3 regions of the Micromonospora sp. NPDC048898 genome follow, and region 2 is predicted to be linked to each of the others. Evidence: riboswitches for the same ligand, from Rfam matches in the RefSeq annotation. Region 2 holds a riboswitch; each other region holds the start of a gene.

Region 1 (4,996 bases), on a different contig from region 2:
CAGGTGTGCCGGCGGCGGGTAGAAGCAGTCGCCCAGCAGCATGACGCCCGAGTCCGGCACCAGCACCACCGTCGAGTCCGGTGCGTGGCCGCCGCCGACGTGACGTAGCTCGACCCCGACCGGCAGCTCGTCCACGTCGGCGAAGACCCGGGCGGGCGGCAGGACGGCGAAGTCCTCCCACGATTCCACCGCGAGCGCCCGAGCCCGGAAGCTCGGGCCGAGGCGTGGATCGGCGCGTACCTGCTCGCGCAGATAGTGGTGGCTCCACGGGCGGGCGGCCTCGGCGCGCAGCAGCGGTACGGCCGTCTCGTGCCCGACGATCTCGACTCCCGGCCAGGCGCAGGCGCCCCAGACGTGGTCCCAGTGGTGGTGGGTGTAGACGAGCCAGCGCGGCTGGGGTAGCCCGGCGGCCGTCAGCGCGGCCTGGATCTCCCGGGCGTGCGCGGGGCTCTGCCCGGCGTCGATCAGCACACTGCCGCGCTCGTCGGCGACGACTGCGACACCGGCCTGGACCGCCTCCGGGTCCGGGTCGCCCGGGCAGAGCCAGACCCGACCGGCGAGGTGGTGGAATCGCATGGCGACGATGGTGATCGACCCCCGAGATCTTTCGCGGACGCTGTTCCGGCGGTCACCGATCCTAGATAACCGGGCCGCTTGCCACCGCCACAAGCACCGAGGCAGGCTACGACCCCTCATGATCCGCGAGTCACAACCTAGCCGGGTGCCGCACGTTCGAGTGATCGTTGGACGAGCGTGAGGACGGGCGGTAGGAGCAGGTCGTTGCCACCGATCGTGGCGACGGAGTGCACGCTGTGGGGGGTGCCGTCGAAGTCGACGACCAGGGCGCCCGCCTCTCGGGCGACCACGACACCCGCGACGGTGTCCCAGGGCTTGTTGCTGAGCATGATGAACGCGTCGATCCTGCCGTGAGCCAACCAGGCGAGGTCGATTGCGGCAGACCCGTGCATGCGGATCCGTTGGACGTGCCGGGTGAGCTGCTCGGTGATGGCGAGTCGTTCGGCGTTCTTCCGGCTGGCCCCAGTGCCGACCGCGTAGTCGCCGATGGCGACGACGGCGTCCCTGAGGTCGGTGACCCGGCTGGCCTGAATGCGTCGATTGTTGGCGTAGGCACCGTGCCCCCTGGTGGCGTGGTAGCGGGTGCCGAGGAACGGCAGGTCGATGACGCCGAGGACGGCGTCTGTGTCGTGGATGAGGCCGAGGGAGATCCCGCACAGGGGTGAGCCGTGGACGAAGTTGACGGTGCCGTCGACGGGGTCGAGTGCCCAGGTCAGTGTGCTGGTGTCGCCGCTGCTCCCGTACTCCTCGCCGAGGAAAGCGATATCAGGCGCCTTGGCGGCCAGATGCTCGCGGACCGCCCTCTCGATGGCGTAGTCCACCTCGGAAGCCATGTCGCGCTCACCCTTGAAGGTCAGCGCACCGGGCTGGAGCGTCCGCATCAGGTCGTGCGCCAGGTCCACGGCCTCCTGCGCGAGGGGGAGGAGGCGGGCGTAGTCGGTCATAGCTGGCGGCTGCGCTCCCAGAGTGAGGTGAACATCTCGTCGAATATCGGGTAGAGGCCGGAGGTGCCCGCGCTGCGTTCGATGAACCATTGTCGGACAGTCGACGCCCCGCATCCGCGGTAGCACGCCCGTTTTCTCGGCTGGCTGTCACTGACTCGCCGGCCGCGCCGGCTCGCCGTCTCGTGGTCAGGCAACCCCGCGCGCCTATATTTTCCCAGGTCAATGTGATGAGCGCGGCCGGGCGACGCCGGGGCCGGCGTTGACCGGCGGCGCGGCGGTGTGGCAGCATTCGCGGCCTGACGGCAGTGAAGGAAGTCGGTGCGATTCCGACGCGGTCCCGCCACTGTCACCGGGGAGTGATCCCCCCTCGTGAGTCACGGCCGTGTGTCTGCGGCTGGAAGGCCGGGGGAGAGCGTCGATCCGGAAGCCAGGATACTTCGGCCGTCGGGACGTACCCCAGGGCGTGGACACCCGAGGAGGACCCGATGACGCACGGCGTCTCATTCATCGACGAGCATCGTCATGACCCGCATCGCGGGCGACACACCGCACCCGGAACCGGCCGCGCCCGCACGGCTGGCGCCGGTTGCCTCGACGCACGCCAGGCCGCTGGCTTCCGCTACCGCTGAGTTGAGCGCCCGCCGCTGACCGGCTCCGACGCCCGCGTCGACGAGTCCGGCAGCGCCGTCGTACCGGCTGACGCCGCACCCACCCGCTTCGTCCAGGTCGCCCCCGCAGCGGCCAGGGCGTCACTCTCCGGAGCCCGCCGTGCGCATCCTGCTGCTCTCCACCGCCGACACCGACCTGCTGGCCGCCCGCGCCAGCGGCGCCGACTACCGGCTCGCCAACCCCGCCCGGGTCACCGCCGACGAGGTGCCCGCCCTGCTCGACGGAGTCGCCCTCGTCGTCGTACGCCTGCTCGGCGGTCGACAGGCGTGGCCGGACGGCCTCGCCACGGTGCTCGGCACCGGGGTACCGACGGTCGTGCTCGGCGGCGAGGCGCTGCCCGACGCGGAGCTGATGGCCATCTCCACAGTGCCGTCCGGGGTCGTCACCCAGGCGCTGTCGTACCTGGTCGAGGGCGGGCCGGACAACCTGGCGCAACTGGCCCGGTTCCTCTCCGACACGGTGCTGCTCACCGGCGAGGGGTTCGCCCCGCCCACACCCACCCCGGCGTACGGCGTGCACGGCGAACACCCGACCGACCCGGACCGGCCCACCGTGGGGATCGTCTTCTACCGGGCGCACGCCCTCGCCGGCAACACCGGATTCGTCGACGTACTCGCGGACGCGGTCCGCGAAGCCGGCGGCAATCCGCTGCCGATCTTCTGCGGCTCGCTGCGCGGGCTGACCACCGGCGCCGGCCCGCTCGGGCTGTTCGCCCGCTGCGACGCGCTGCTGGTCACCGTGCTCGCCGCCGGCGGTGCGGTCGCCGCGGACGCCTCCGGAGGCGGCGACGAGGACGCCTGGGACGTCGGCGCCCTGGCCGCCCTGGACGTGCCGGTCATCCAGGCGCTCTGCCTGACCAGCACCCGGGCGCAGTGGGAGGCCAGCGACGCCGGGCTGTCCCCGTTGGACGCGGCGATGCAGGTGGCCATCCCCGAGTTCGACGGTCGGATCGTCACCGTGCCGTTCTCGTTCAAGCAGATCGACGCCGACGGCCTGTCCGTCTACGCCGCCGACCCCGAGCGGGCCGCCCGGGTCGCCGGGATCGCGGTGCGCCACGCCCGGCTGCGCTACGTGCCCAACGCCGACAAGCGGATCGCCGTGGTGCTCAGCTCGTACCCCACCAAGCACTCCCGGGTCGGCAACGCCGTCGGGCTGGACACCCCGGTCTCGGCGGTCCGGCTGCTCGCGGCGCTGGTCGACGCCGGCTACCACCTGGGCGACGCGCCGGTGCCCGACGACGGTGACGCGCTGATCCACGCGCTGATCGCCGCCGGAGGCCACGACGTGGAGTGGCTCACCCCGGAGCAGTTGGCCGCCGCCGAGGCCCGGATACCGGGGTCGACGTACCGGCGGTGGTTCGACCAGATCCCGGCCGAGCTGCGCGAACGGATGCGGGAGCACTGGGGTGAGCCGCCCGGCGAGCTGTACACCGAGAGCGGGGACATCGTCCTCGCCGGGCTGCGCTTCGGCAACGTGGTGTTGCTGATCCAACCGCCGCGCGGCTTCGGGGAGAACCCGATCGCCATCTACCACGACCCGGACCTCCCGCCGAGTCACCACTACCTGGCCGCGTACCGCTGGTTGGCCGCTCCGAGCGCGGACGGCGGCTTCGGCGCGGACGCCGTGGTGCACCTGGGCAAGCACGGCACCCTGGAGTGGCTGCCCGGCAAGGGCCTCGGCCTGGCCGCCGACTGCGCGCCCGACGCGGTCCTCACCGACCTGCCGCTGGTCTACCCGTTCATCGTCAACGACCCCGGCGAGGGCACCCAGGCCAAGCGGCGGGCGCACGCCGTGGTGATCGACCACCTGGTGCCGCCGATGGCCCGCGCCGAGACCTACGGCGACCTGGCCAAACTGGAGCAACTGCTCGACGAGTACGCGACGGTGCAGGCGCTCGACCCGGCGAAGGTGCCCACCGTGCGGGCGCAGATCTGGGACCTCGTCCGCGCCGCCGAGCTGCACCACGACCTGCACGCCGAGGCGATGCCCGACGCGGACGACTTCGACGACTTCGTGCTGCACCTCGACGGGTACCTGTGCGAGGTCAAGGACGTGCAGATCCGCGACGGGCTGCACATCCTCGCCGACGCGCCCACCGGTGAGCCCCGGGTCAACCTGGTCCTCGCGGTGCTGCGCGCACCGCAGATCTGGGGCGGCGCCCGCGCCCTGCCCGGCCTGCGGCAGGCGCTCGCCGTTGCGTACTCCCTCGACGAGCAGGAACTGCTCGCGGCACCTGGCGAACGACTGGCGCTGCCCACCGCGCTGACCGACGTGGTGGACGGGCCGGCCGGCACCGCCGCCGACGCGATCGACCTGATCGAGGCCCTGGCCCGACGGTTGGTCCTCGGCATGGAGACCCTGGACTGGGCCGTGGACGGGGTCGACGCGGTGGTGGCCGAGGTGACCGGGCAGCCCATCCCGGACGTCGCGGCGGTGCTGCACTTCGCCGCCACCGAGCTGGTGCCCCGGCTCGGCCGGACCACCGACGAGCTGACCAACACCCTCGGCGCGCTCGACGGCCGGTTCGTGCCGCCCGGCCCGTCCGGCTCACCGACCCGGGGCCTGGTCAACGTGCTGCCCACCGGGCGCAACTTCTACTCCGTCGACCCGAAGGCCATCCCCAGCCGCAACGCCTGGGACGTCGGGGTGGCCCTCGCCGACTCGCTGCTGGCCCGGCACCTCGCCGACACCGGGGCGTACCCCCGCTCGGTGGGTTTGACCGTGTGGGGCACCAGCGCGATGCGCACCCAGGGCGACGACATCGCCGAGGTGCTGGCGCTGCTGGGCTGCCGGCCGGTGTGGGACGA
Region 2 (4,996 bases):
GGAGTTGGTGGAGTCACCGGCCGCGCCCGGGAACCCGCCGTGCCCCTTCTGGGTCGAGGCGATCCAGGCCAGCGCCTTGTCGACCGCGCCGGCCGCCGACGGGTCGTCGGTCACCAGGGCGAGGGTCATCGCGGCCATCGCCGTGCTGTCGACGTCCCTGTCGGCATCCGCCGCCGGGATGAGGCTGGGGAACGACCCGTCGGCGCGTTGCAGTCCCTTGAGGAACTCGACCGGCTTGGTGGCGGCCTCGCCCTGGCCGGCGCGGTGCTGCGCGATGATGCCGAGCGACTGCCCGAACACCGAGGTGGCGTACCGGTAGTTGCCGGCCCCGGCGCAGCCGGTGAGCGCGTCGGTCTTGGTGCAGGTCACGTCGCTCAGGGCGGCGATCAGATCGTGTCCACCGAAGGAGCGGGGGTCATAGCCGGTGACCTGGGCCAGTAGGGCCATCTTGCCGATCGCGCCGCCGACGGCGTAGTCGGTGCCGACACCCAGCCACATGTCGACGGTGAAGCCGTTGTCGCCGACCGCGCCGCCGCCGCGCAGGAACTCCACGATCGCCCGCAGCTTGGCGTCGTTGCCGCCGGTGGCGGCCAGGGCGTAGGCGCCGTCGATGCTCAGCCCGAAGTCGGGGAAGCCGGGGAACGACTCGTAGTACCTGCCGTCGATCAGATTGGTCGGCGAGACGAGGTAGGACACTCCCTTGACCAGATCGGGTCGCGGCCCGGTCGGCGGCGGGTTGTTGCCGAGGGTGGCGAGGTTCTTGCCGGCCAGCGCGAGCGCCGCGGCGGCGGTGGCGGCCAGGTCCGCGTCCGGGTTGCTCGGGTCGGGGCTGAGCCCACCATCGGCGACGATCCGGCTGACCAGCAGGCCGGTGGCTGCCGCCGCCCGGTCGGCGTCGCCCAGCACGGCGAGGGCCTGCGCGGCGTGCCCGGTCGAGTAGGTGTCGGTCAGCCCCGCCCCGGTGTACGGCTGGTAACCGCCGTCGGGCTCCTGCGCCGTGGCCAGGAACGCCTTGGCCGAACTGAGCGCCGCGTCGTGCGCGCCGAGCGTGTGCAGCGCCAGGACGGCGAGGGTGGTGGCTGCGAGGTCGGGGTCGCAGGCTTCGGTGGGGCTGCGCCAGACACCGGCGAAGGCTCCGATCGTGCACTGCTGCTCGGTCAGGCGGGTGACGGTGGAGGCCGGCGGGGTGACGCCGGCGCGCTTGAGCGCGAGCAGGGCCGTCGCGTGGGTCAGCGGATCGCTCGATCCGGCGAAGTCACCGGCGGCGGCGCAGCCGGCGTCGGCGTCGGTCGCGGTGCAGACCCGGTCGGTGAGCGTGGCGATCAGGTCCCGGTCGCCGAACGCGCGCGGATCGCCGCTGGTGCTGGTCAGCAGGAGCGCGAGGCTGGCGACGTTGGCGATGCGGGGTGGGGCGGTGCCACCGTTCGGGAAGATCACGGCATCGACGTGCGCCCGCAGATAGTCGACGATCTTGGTGAGCGTCTGGTCCTGCCCACCGGTGCCGGCCAGGGCGGTGGCGACGGCGATGGTCCGGTAGTAGTCGACGAAACCGTTGTCGACGTGGTCGCCGTCGGTGAGCTGCCCCACCAGGTAACTCGCCACCGCCTTGACCTGCGCTTCCGTCGGTCGCGCCGGCACGGGCGTCGAGGTCGGGGTCGGGGTCGCCGTCGGAGTCGGGGTGGCGGTCGGAGTCGGGCCGCTCGCGCGCACTGACTCGGGGGTGAAGCTCGGTGCCCCGGTGGTGCCGCCGATGTCGGTGCCGCCGAAGACCCACGCCTCGACCTCACCCGGGCCCGGCCGCTGCGACATCGCGCCGAGTGGACTGTAGGTCCAGTGGTCCTGCCCGGCCGGGGCGATCCAGTAGGACCAGTAGGCCGACGCCGGTGGCGTCAACTGGCACGCCTCGTCGGCCGGCGTCGGGTGTTCGGCACCGGACGCGAAGGCGGGTGATCCGATCCGGCAGATGAACCCGGGGCCGTCGTGGGCGGTGCCGGTGGTGGTGAAGCCCGCCTCGTGCAGCAGGTCCAGGCCGGTGGTCGGGGTGGCGTCGCAGCCACGCAACACCGGTCCGCCCCAGGCGGCGAAGTCGACGGCGACGATCGCGCCCTGGGTCGGGGTGCAGGACTCCAGCGGATCGGCGAGCGCGGCGCGGGTCGGCACCACCAGCGCCACCGCGCCGAGCACCGCTGCGGCGACGGCCGCCAACCATGCCGCAGGAACGCGCGACGTTTGACTGACCAGTGGGGACATGGCGACTCTCTCGGGGGCTAGCGGCGCAGGCGCGGGCGCGGACCCCGAGGACAAGTCCCGGAAATCTGGCTCCGCGCCGTGTACCTCGACGGCGCTGCGGTGCTCTATCCAGCCAGGTAATCCGACTCGTCCCGAGAATGGGACCTACGGCTGCGGGCCAGCGCCGGACTTTGACCGGCTTCCCCTGACTGCTGGATCGCGGCCATCGGACCACAACCGCGACCACCTCGTCAACGCAAGACCGTGTCATGTACCTAACAGCGCGCGGTAGGGGCTTCCTCCCATACGGTGACCGCGTCATCGCGTGGGGGAACCCGGTGGGAATCCGGGGCTGACGCGCAACGGTGAGGACGGTCTGCCGTCCCGAGCCCGACTACCCACGTGGTGACGCAGCACCTGCGGTATCCGTCCCACGCGTCCTGCGGCCGGCCCGCCCCGTTCCCGCCGGCCCCTCCCGGGCTCCGGGTCGAGGCAGTCGTGCCCCGTACCCCCAAGGAGACCCGATGTCCTCACGCCTCTCCTCCGGCAGTCGCCGGAGACGAATCGCGATAGCTCCCGCCGCCGCGCTGATCGCCACCGTCGTCGCTGTCGCGACCGGTGCAGCGCCCGCCGCCGCGACCTCGACCGCGGCGCAGATCGCCACCGCCAAGACCAACGGTGTCGCCTACCTGCGCACACTGCAGGCCGCCGACGGCAGCTACGCCAGCGGCGGGCTGTCGAACGAGTGGGCGTTCAGCGCGTTCGCACCCGCCGGCGTCGCGGCGGTGGACGTCTACCCCTCTGGCGACACGACCAAGAACGCCCGCGTCGTCTACCGCGACCAGCTCTCGGCCGCGTCCTGGCCGAGCAGCACGCCGGTGGTCACCGACTACGAGCGTGGGGTGCTGAACGCCTACGCCGCCGGCATCGACCCCGCCCGGGTCTCCTCCACCCGTAACCTGATCGCCGACACCATCGCCTACTGGCAGACCGGCTCGGCCGGTTACTACGGCCCGCCGGCCAACTTCAACGGCACCGTCTTTGGCACTCTCGCCCTGGCCGGTGCGAAGACCCAGTCCGGCGCCGCCCGCGTACCGCAGGCCCTGCTCAACCTGTCGATCACCCGGATCCGCAACAACCAGCACAACGACGGCGGCTGGACCTTCACCCAGGCCGAGGGCAACCCCACCCAACTCGCCGCCGCCAGCGACATCGACATGACCGGCGCGGCCATGGCCGCGCTCTGCGCCGCCGGGGTCCCGAACACCGACACCGACGTCGTTCAGGCGAAGAACTTCCTCAAGAGCAAGCTGGTCAACGCATCCGGCGCGTTCAGCTCGATGTTCGGCGTCAACACCGACTCCAACGCCTGGGCGGTCTCCGGCCTGAACGCCTGCGGCATCCCGAGCCAGGGCACCGACTTCACCACCACCGCCGGCAAGACCCCGATCGACTTCCTGCGCGCGCAGCAGCTGAGCGGCGGCGGGTTCAAGTACCTGCCCACAAACACCACCCCGTCGGCGTACGCCTCCATCGACGCGGTACGCGCGCTCGCCGGCGCCGGCTACACCGCCGCTCCCCCGACCCCGGTCACCTCCGGCGCGCCCACCTGGGTCGCGGCGAGCGGATTCACCACGGGCGCCGCCACCCGACTCGCCGTGATCGTCGACAACGGCAGCGGCAGCATCAAGCCGTGCGCGGTGACGCTGACGCCGACCGCCGCCACCACCACCCTCGGCGCCGTGTTGGACGCCGCCGTCGGCGCGGCCGTTCCGAGTGGCTGCGTCACCGCACTGAACCCCACCAGCGGCACCGGCACCGTCACCTCGATCAACGGCCTGGCCAACAGCGGCTCCTCGACCTGGAAGGTCGCCCGCGACGGCGGCACCCCGGTCACCGCGGCGCGCGGCACGACCGTGACCGTCGGCGACACGATCTACCTGCGCTACGGCGCCTGACTGTGGGGTGGTCAGCAGCGGCCTTGCCGCCGCTGACCACCCGCCGGCTGATCCGCCCGCCGCCGCTTTAGGCGAGGGTGACGAGGTGGACCGCGGCGACCGTGACGAGTCCGGCGCCAAAGAGCGTGATGCCGGTAGCGGCGAGGACCGGCGCCACCCGGGTGGCCAGTCCGAGAACGGCACGCGACTGCGCGCCCCGGGTGACCAGCGAGCTACCGGCGACCGCCAGGACCCCGACGCCGAAAAGCACGACGGCCATGCCGAGGCCGAACGTCAACACCAGCAGCAGGGCGAAGCCGGCGCGACCGAGGAAGAGCCCGGTCGCCAGTACGAGGAACGCGGCCGGGGGACGGGGTCAGCCCACCGGAAATGCCCAGCAGGAGCAGGCCGGGACGCTTGCCGTGCTCATGATCATGACTGTGCCCGTGGCCATGACCGTGCTCATGGCTGTGGCTGTGACCGGCGGCGTGCAGATGCCGGCGCACCATCCACAGACCGGTGGCCAGGACTATCAGACCCGCGCCGAGTTGCAGCCAACTCGTGAGCTCCTGCATCCGAATCACCTCGGACAGGGACAGGAACGTCCACGCCACGCCGATCACCAGCACGGAGAGCGTGTGCATGACGGCCACCGAACCGCCCAGCCAGGCGGCGTCGCGGATCCGGCCCCGCGAGCCGGCGAGGTAGGCGGCGGCCAAGCTCTTGCCGTGCCCCGGGGCCACGGCATGGCCCGCCCCGGCGGCGAACGCGAGCACGAACGCCAGCGGCGGCACGCCCGGTGAGTGGATGAGGTCCTGCAACCGATCCGA
Region 3 (4,996 bases), on a different contig from region 2:
GCCGAGCGGATCCGGTCGGTCCACAGGCCGCGGGCCTTCAGCTCGCGGACCAGGGCGGTGTTGACCTGGAGGAACTCCCCCGACAGGGTCTCGCGCTTGAACAGGTTGGACACCTGCGGCTCGATGCACTCGTAGCACCCGGCGATCGAGGCGATGGTCGCGGTCGGGGCGACCGCCACCAGCAGCGAGTTACGCAGCCCGTCCGCCGCGACCCGTTCCCGCAGGGCGGCCCAGCGCGCGGTCTGCGTACCCTCGACACCCCACAGGTCGGGTTGGAGCTGGCCCCGCGCGGCCCGGGTCTGCGCGTACGCCGGGTGTGCGCCGAAGCGACGCGCCAGGTCGGCGGAGGTCTCCAGCGCGGTCAGGTACAGCTCCTCGCTGATCCGGGTGGACAACTCCCGCGCGCCCGGGGAGTCGAACGGCAGCCGCAGCGCGAAGAAGACGTCCTGCAGGCCCATCAGCCCCAGCCCGACCGGCCGCCAGCGGGGGTTGCTCGCCGCCGCCTGCTCGGTGGGGTAGTAGTTGATGTCGATGACCCGGTCGAGGAAGGTCACCGCGGTACGAACCGTGGCGCGCAGCCGATCCCAGTCGATGCCGCCGTCGGTGAGGTGCGCGGCGAGGTTCACCGAGCCGAGGTTGCACACGGCGGTCTCGGCGTCACTGGACACCTCGATGATCTCGGTGCACAGGTTGGACAGGTGCACCACGTTGCCGTCCTCGGCGGTCTGGTTGCACAGCCGGTTCGCGGCGTCCTTGAAGGTCATCCACCCGTTGCCGGTCTGGGCGAGGGTCCGCATCATCTTGCCGTACAGCTCCCGTGCCGGGACCTGCCGCACGTGGCGACCCTGCGCCTCGGCCTGCCGGTACGCGGCGTCGAACCGTTCCCCCCACAGGTCGGGCAGTTCGGGCACCTCGTGCGGGTCGAACAGCGACCACATCTCGTCGGCCTCGACCCGGCGCATGAACTCGTCCGGGACCCAGTTGGCCAGGTTCAGGTTGTGGGTGCGGCGGGCGTCCTCGCCGGTGTTGTCCCGCAGTTGCAGGAACTCCTCGACGTCCGGGTGCCACGGCTCCAGGTACACGCAGGCCGCGCCCTTGCGTCGGCCACCCTGGTTGACCGCGGCGACGCTCGCGTCCAGCGTGCGCAGCCACGGCACGATCCCGTTGGACTGCCCGTTGGTGCCGCGGATCAGCGCGCCCCGGGACCGCACCCGGGAGTACGCGATGCCGATGCCGCCGGCGAACTTGGACAGGTTGGCGACCTGGGCGTACCGCTGGTAGATCGAGTCCAACTCGTCACGCGGAGAGTCGACCAGATAGCAGGAGGACATCTGGGTGTGCCGGGTGCCGGAGTTGAACAACGTCGGTGAGCTGGGCAGATAGGCCAGGCTGGACATCAGCCGGTAGAAGCCGACCGCCTCGTCCGGCGTCTGGGACAGCCCGCAGGCCACCCGCAGCAGCCAGTACTGCGGGGTCTCCAGCACCAGCCGGCTGGTGGGGTGGCGCAGCAGGTACCTGTCGTACACCGTGCGGAGGCCGAAGTACTCGAACCTCCGGTCGCCGTCGGTGTCGATGGCGTCGTCGAGCATCGCGGCGTGGGCGGCGACGAACGCGGCGGTGTCGTTCCCGATCAGGCCCTCGGCGTGACCGACCCGGATCGCCGCGCTGAACGAGGTGACGCCCTGCCGGCGCACCTCCTTGTCGACGTAGCCGGCCAGCAGCCGGGCCGCGAGGCGGGAGTACTGCGGTTCCTCACCGATCATCTCGGCTGCGGTCTGGATGGACAGCCGGTCCAGTTCGGCAGTGCTCGCGCCGTCGTACAGGCCGCTGATCGTGCGGGTGGCGACGCGCATCGGGTCGACGTCGGTCAGGTCGTCGGCCCACCGCTCGACCGCCCGGACGATCTTGTTGACGTCCACGGACTCGGTGCTGCCGTTGCGTTTGCGGACCTGCATCGGCGTTCGCCGCAGGACCGCGTCGCCGCTTGCCGGGACTACCTCGGTGACTGTCACCACTCACTCCTCGCGAGTTCGAGACCTGAGGGCCTTCGGACGCGTGGAGACAGACACCAGCGGACGCCACGCCGGGCAGGCGCGGGTCAGGTGGCGTCGGCCGTCCCACGCGGCCTCGGACCGCCGCCCACCCGGGTGCGGGTGCACGGCGCGCTGGCAGGTCTTCGGACTCGCGGGCACGACCGGGTCGCCGGTCTCCTACTGGCCGTCGCTTCCCAGACCGATTGGTGGCCCAGTGCTCATGACGGCTGTCGTTCCCACTCACCGCTGCGGGACAGTCCCGGATTTCCACCGGGTTCCCTCTTGCCTCGACCGCTCGGGATGAACGGCCGAACCAGCTGCGCTCGACACCATATATAGGGACGCTGCGGTTGTCACACCCCACATGTCGGTCCCGGGCGTGTCGACGCCGTGACTGGTGATGGTCGTCACCGGCTCGCACGGACCCAACCGGCGCGCGGCAGCCACGCCCGCGCGGACGCCATCATCGAGCAGGTGCCGCCATACGGAAAGGTGTGATGTATCAAGTCTCCAGACGTAAGGATCCCTATTTATTTCCGACCGTCAATGCCAGGATCTGAAGTGGACATCCAATCTTCCGGGAGCACTGTCCACTCCTCGCGCCAATATCCCAATCCCGCCGGCCGCACCTCAACAGTCCGGGAACGACGACGATTCGTCGCGCCGCAGAGTGTCTACCAGCGCCACGAATGTTGTCACCGCCGCTGCCGAGGCCGCGGGCCGGGTGCGGCGACCGGGGGGACAGCGCGCTGACGCATTCACATCGGGACCGAAACATTGGATGTCTTGGATTCCTGGGTGATCGACGTCGTTGACGTGCTGGATTGGCCCTCCGTATACTCGCAGAGATCATCTGATCTTTAGCCTAGCCGGGCGAGGAGCGCATGCCGCAGATCACTGCCGTCACCATCGAGGACGTCCGCTTCCCCACCTCCCTGACCGCTGACGGCTCCGACGCCATGAACAAGGACGGCGACTACTCGGCGGCCTACGTCGTCCTGCACACCGACGGCGTCGACAGCACGGGCGCGCCACTCGCGGGCCACGGTCTGACCTTCACCATCGGTCGCGGCAACGACATCGTCGTCGCGGCGGCGGTCCATCAGGCACAGCGCCTCGTCGGCGTGGACGTCGCGACGATGGCCGCGGACATGGGCGCGGTCTACCGCCTGCTCACCTCCGACTCCCAACTGCGCTGGCTCGGCCCGGAGAAGGGCGTCGTCCACCTGTCGCTGGCCGCCGTGCTGAACGCGTCGTGGGACCTGGTCGCCCGGGTCGCCGACAAGCCGCTGTGGCGGCTGCTCGTCGACATGTCCCCCGAGCAGCTCGTCGACATCGCGGACCTGCGCTACCTGTCCGACGCGCTGACCCGGGACGAGGCACTGGCCATCCTGCGCGCCAAGGAGAGCACCAAGGCCGCCCGTCTCGCCGAGCTCGACCGGACCGGCTACCCCGCCTACACCACCTCGGCCGGCTGGCTCGGCTACGGCGACGACAAGCTGCGCCGGCTGTGCCAGGAGGCGGTCGACACCGGCTACGGCTACGTCAAGCTCAAGGTGGGCGCCAACCTCGACGACGACATCCGCCGCTGCGGCATCGCCCGGGAGATCCTCGGCCCGGACCGCAATCTGATGATCGACGCCAACCAGGTGTGGGACGTCGGTCAGGCCATCGAGTGGGTCAAGGCCCTGGCGCGGTTCCAGCCACTGTGGATCGAGGAGCCGACCAGCCCCGACGACATCCTGGGCCACGCCGCCGTCCGTCGCGCGGTCGCCCCCATCGGTGTCGCCACCGGCGAGCACTGCCACAACCGGGTGATGTTCAAACAGCTGTTCCAGGCCGGGGCGATCGACTTCTGCCAACTGGACACCGGCAGGTTGGCCAGCATCAACGAGATCGTCGCCGTGTTGCTGCTCGCCGCGAAGTTCGACATCCCGGTGTGCCCCCACGCCGGCGGTGTCGGCCTGTGCGAGATGGTCCAGCACGTGTCGGTGCTCGACTACGTCGCGATCTCGGGTGACCTCACCAACCGGGTCACCGAGTTCGTCGACCACCTGCACGAGCACTTCACCGACCCGTGCGTCATCCGGGACACCGGCACGGGCAGCGGTTACGTCCTGCCCCACCAGCCCGGCTACTCCACCCGGATGCGCCCCGAGTCGGTCGAGCTCTACCGGTTCCCCGACGGCAACTACTGGACGGCGGCAGACCCGACTACCGTGTCATCTCCGGAGCCGTACGTGATCGCGGGTGGGGCGGCCACCCCCGCCGGCCGGTAGGGGGTGTCATGTCGCGCACCGACGAGGTGGTGAACGGCATCAAGCGGATGATCCTCGAAGGGCGCTTCAAACCCGGGGACCGCCTGCCCATCGAGAAGGATCTCGCCGAGTCGCTCGGCGTCTCGCGGGGCTCACTGCGCGAGGGGATGTCGGCCCTGTCGATCCTCGGCATCGTCAACATCCGGCAGGGTGACGGCACCTACGTCACCAACCTCGACGCGCCGCAACTGCTGGCCCCGATGGGCTTCGTGGTGGATTTCCAGGGCCAGGGCGACACGCGGCACATCCACATCGTCCGACGACTGCTGGAGTGCGAGGCCGCCCGCCTGGCGGCGACCAGGATCACCGACGAGGCCCTCGCCCAGGCGGCGGAGCTGCTCGACGAGGCGGCCCGGATCGCCGGACGATCTCCGCAGGAGCACGAACGGATCATGGAGATCGACATCGCGTTCCACCGGATCATCGCGGTGCACGCCGACAATCCGGTGCTCGTCGGCCTGATCGAGGCGTTCGCCGGGCGCACTCTGCGCGGGCGGCTCTGGCGGAGTCTGCACGAGGAGGGCGCGGACCGGCGTACCCACGACGAGCACGTCGCGATCCTCAAGGCCCTCGTCGCACGCGACCCGGAGCGCGCGCGGATCCGCATGGCCAACCACCTGATCGGGGTGGAGGAGTCGCTGCACG

What was found. Region 2 has a riboswitch for cobalamin ahead of ACGFIQ_RS25675 (prenyltransferase/squalene oxidase repeat-containing protein). Riboswitches for the same ligand answer to the same signal wherever they lie in the genome.
Region 1: linked by a shared signal. The riboswitch ahead of cobN (cobaltochelatase subunit CobN) and the one ahead of ACGFIQ_RS25675 (prenyltransferase/squalene oxidase repeat-containing protein) in region 2 are both predicted to bind cobalamin.
Region 3: linked by a shared signal. The riboswitch ahead of ACGFIQ_RS08585 (ribonucleoside-diphosphate reductase subunit alpha) and the one ahead of ACGFIQ_RS25675 (prenyltransferase/squalene oxidase repeat-containing protein) in region 2 are both predicted to bind cobalamin.

What each region holds. Positions count from the first base shown of each region.
Region 1 is NZ_JBICUF010000019.1:93,211-98,206, forward strand. Features, by position in the region: gene ACGFIQ_RS32070 (MBL fold metallo-hydrolase) at 1-576, opposite strand, end outside; gene ACGFIQ_RS32075 (inositol monophosphatase family protein) at 714-1,520, opposite strand; cobalamin riboswitch at 1,829-1,958, shown strand; gene cobN (cobaltochelatase subunit CobN) at 2,289-4,996, shown strand, end outside.
Region 2 is NZ_JBICUF010000011.1:171,126-176,121, reverse strand. Features, by position in the region: gene ACGFIQ_RS25675 (prenyltransferase/squalene oxidase repeat-containing protein) at 1-2,250, opposite strand, end outside; cobalamin riboswitch at 2,344-2,475, opposite strand; cobalamin riboswitch at 2,528-2,650, shown strand; gene ACGFIQ_RS25670 (hypothetical protein) at 2,754-4,187, shown strand; gene ACGFIQ_RS25665 (hypothetical protein) at 4,255-4,446, opposite strand; gene ACGFIQ_RS25660 (hypothetical protein) at 4,400-4,996, opposite strand, start outside.
Region 3 is NZ_JBICUF010000002.1:385,238-390,233, forward strand. Features, by position in the region: gene ACGFIQ_RS08585 (ribonucleoside-diphosphate reductase subunit alpha) at 1-1,955, opposite strand, end outside; cobalamin riboswitch at 2,150-2,366, opposite strand; gene ACGFIQ_RS08590 (enolase C-terminal domain-like protein) at 2,918-4,312, shown strand; gene ACGFIQ_RS08595 (FadR/GntR family transcriptional regulator) at 4,321-4,996, shown strand, end outside.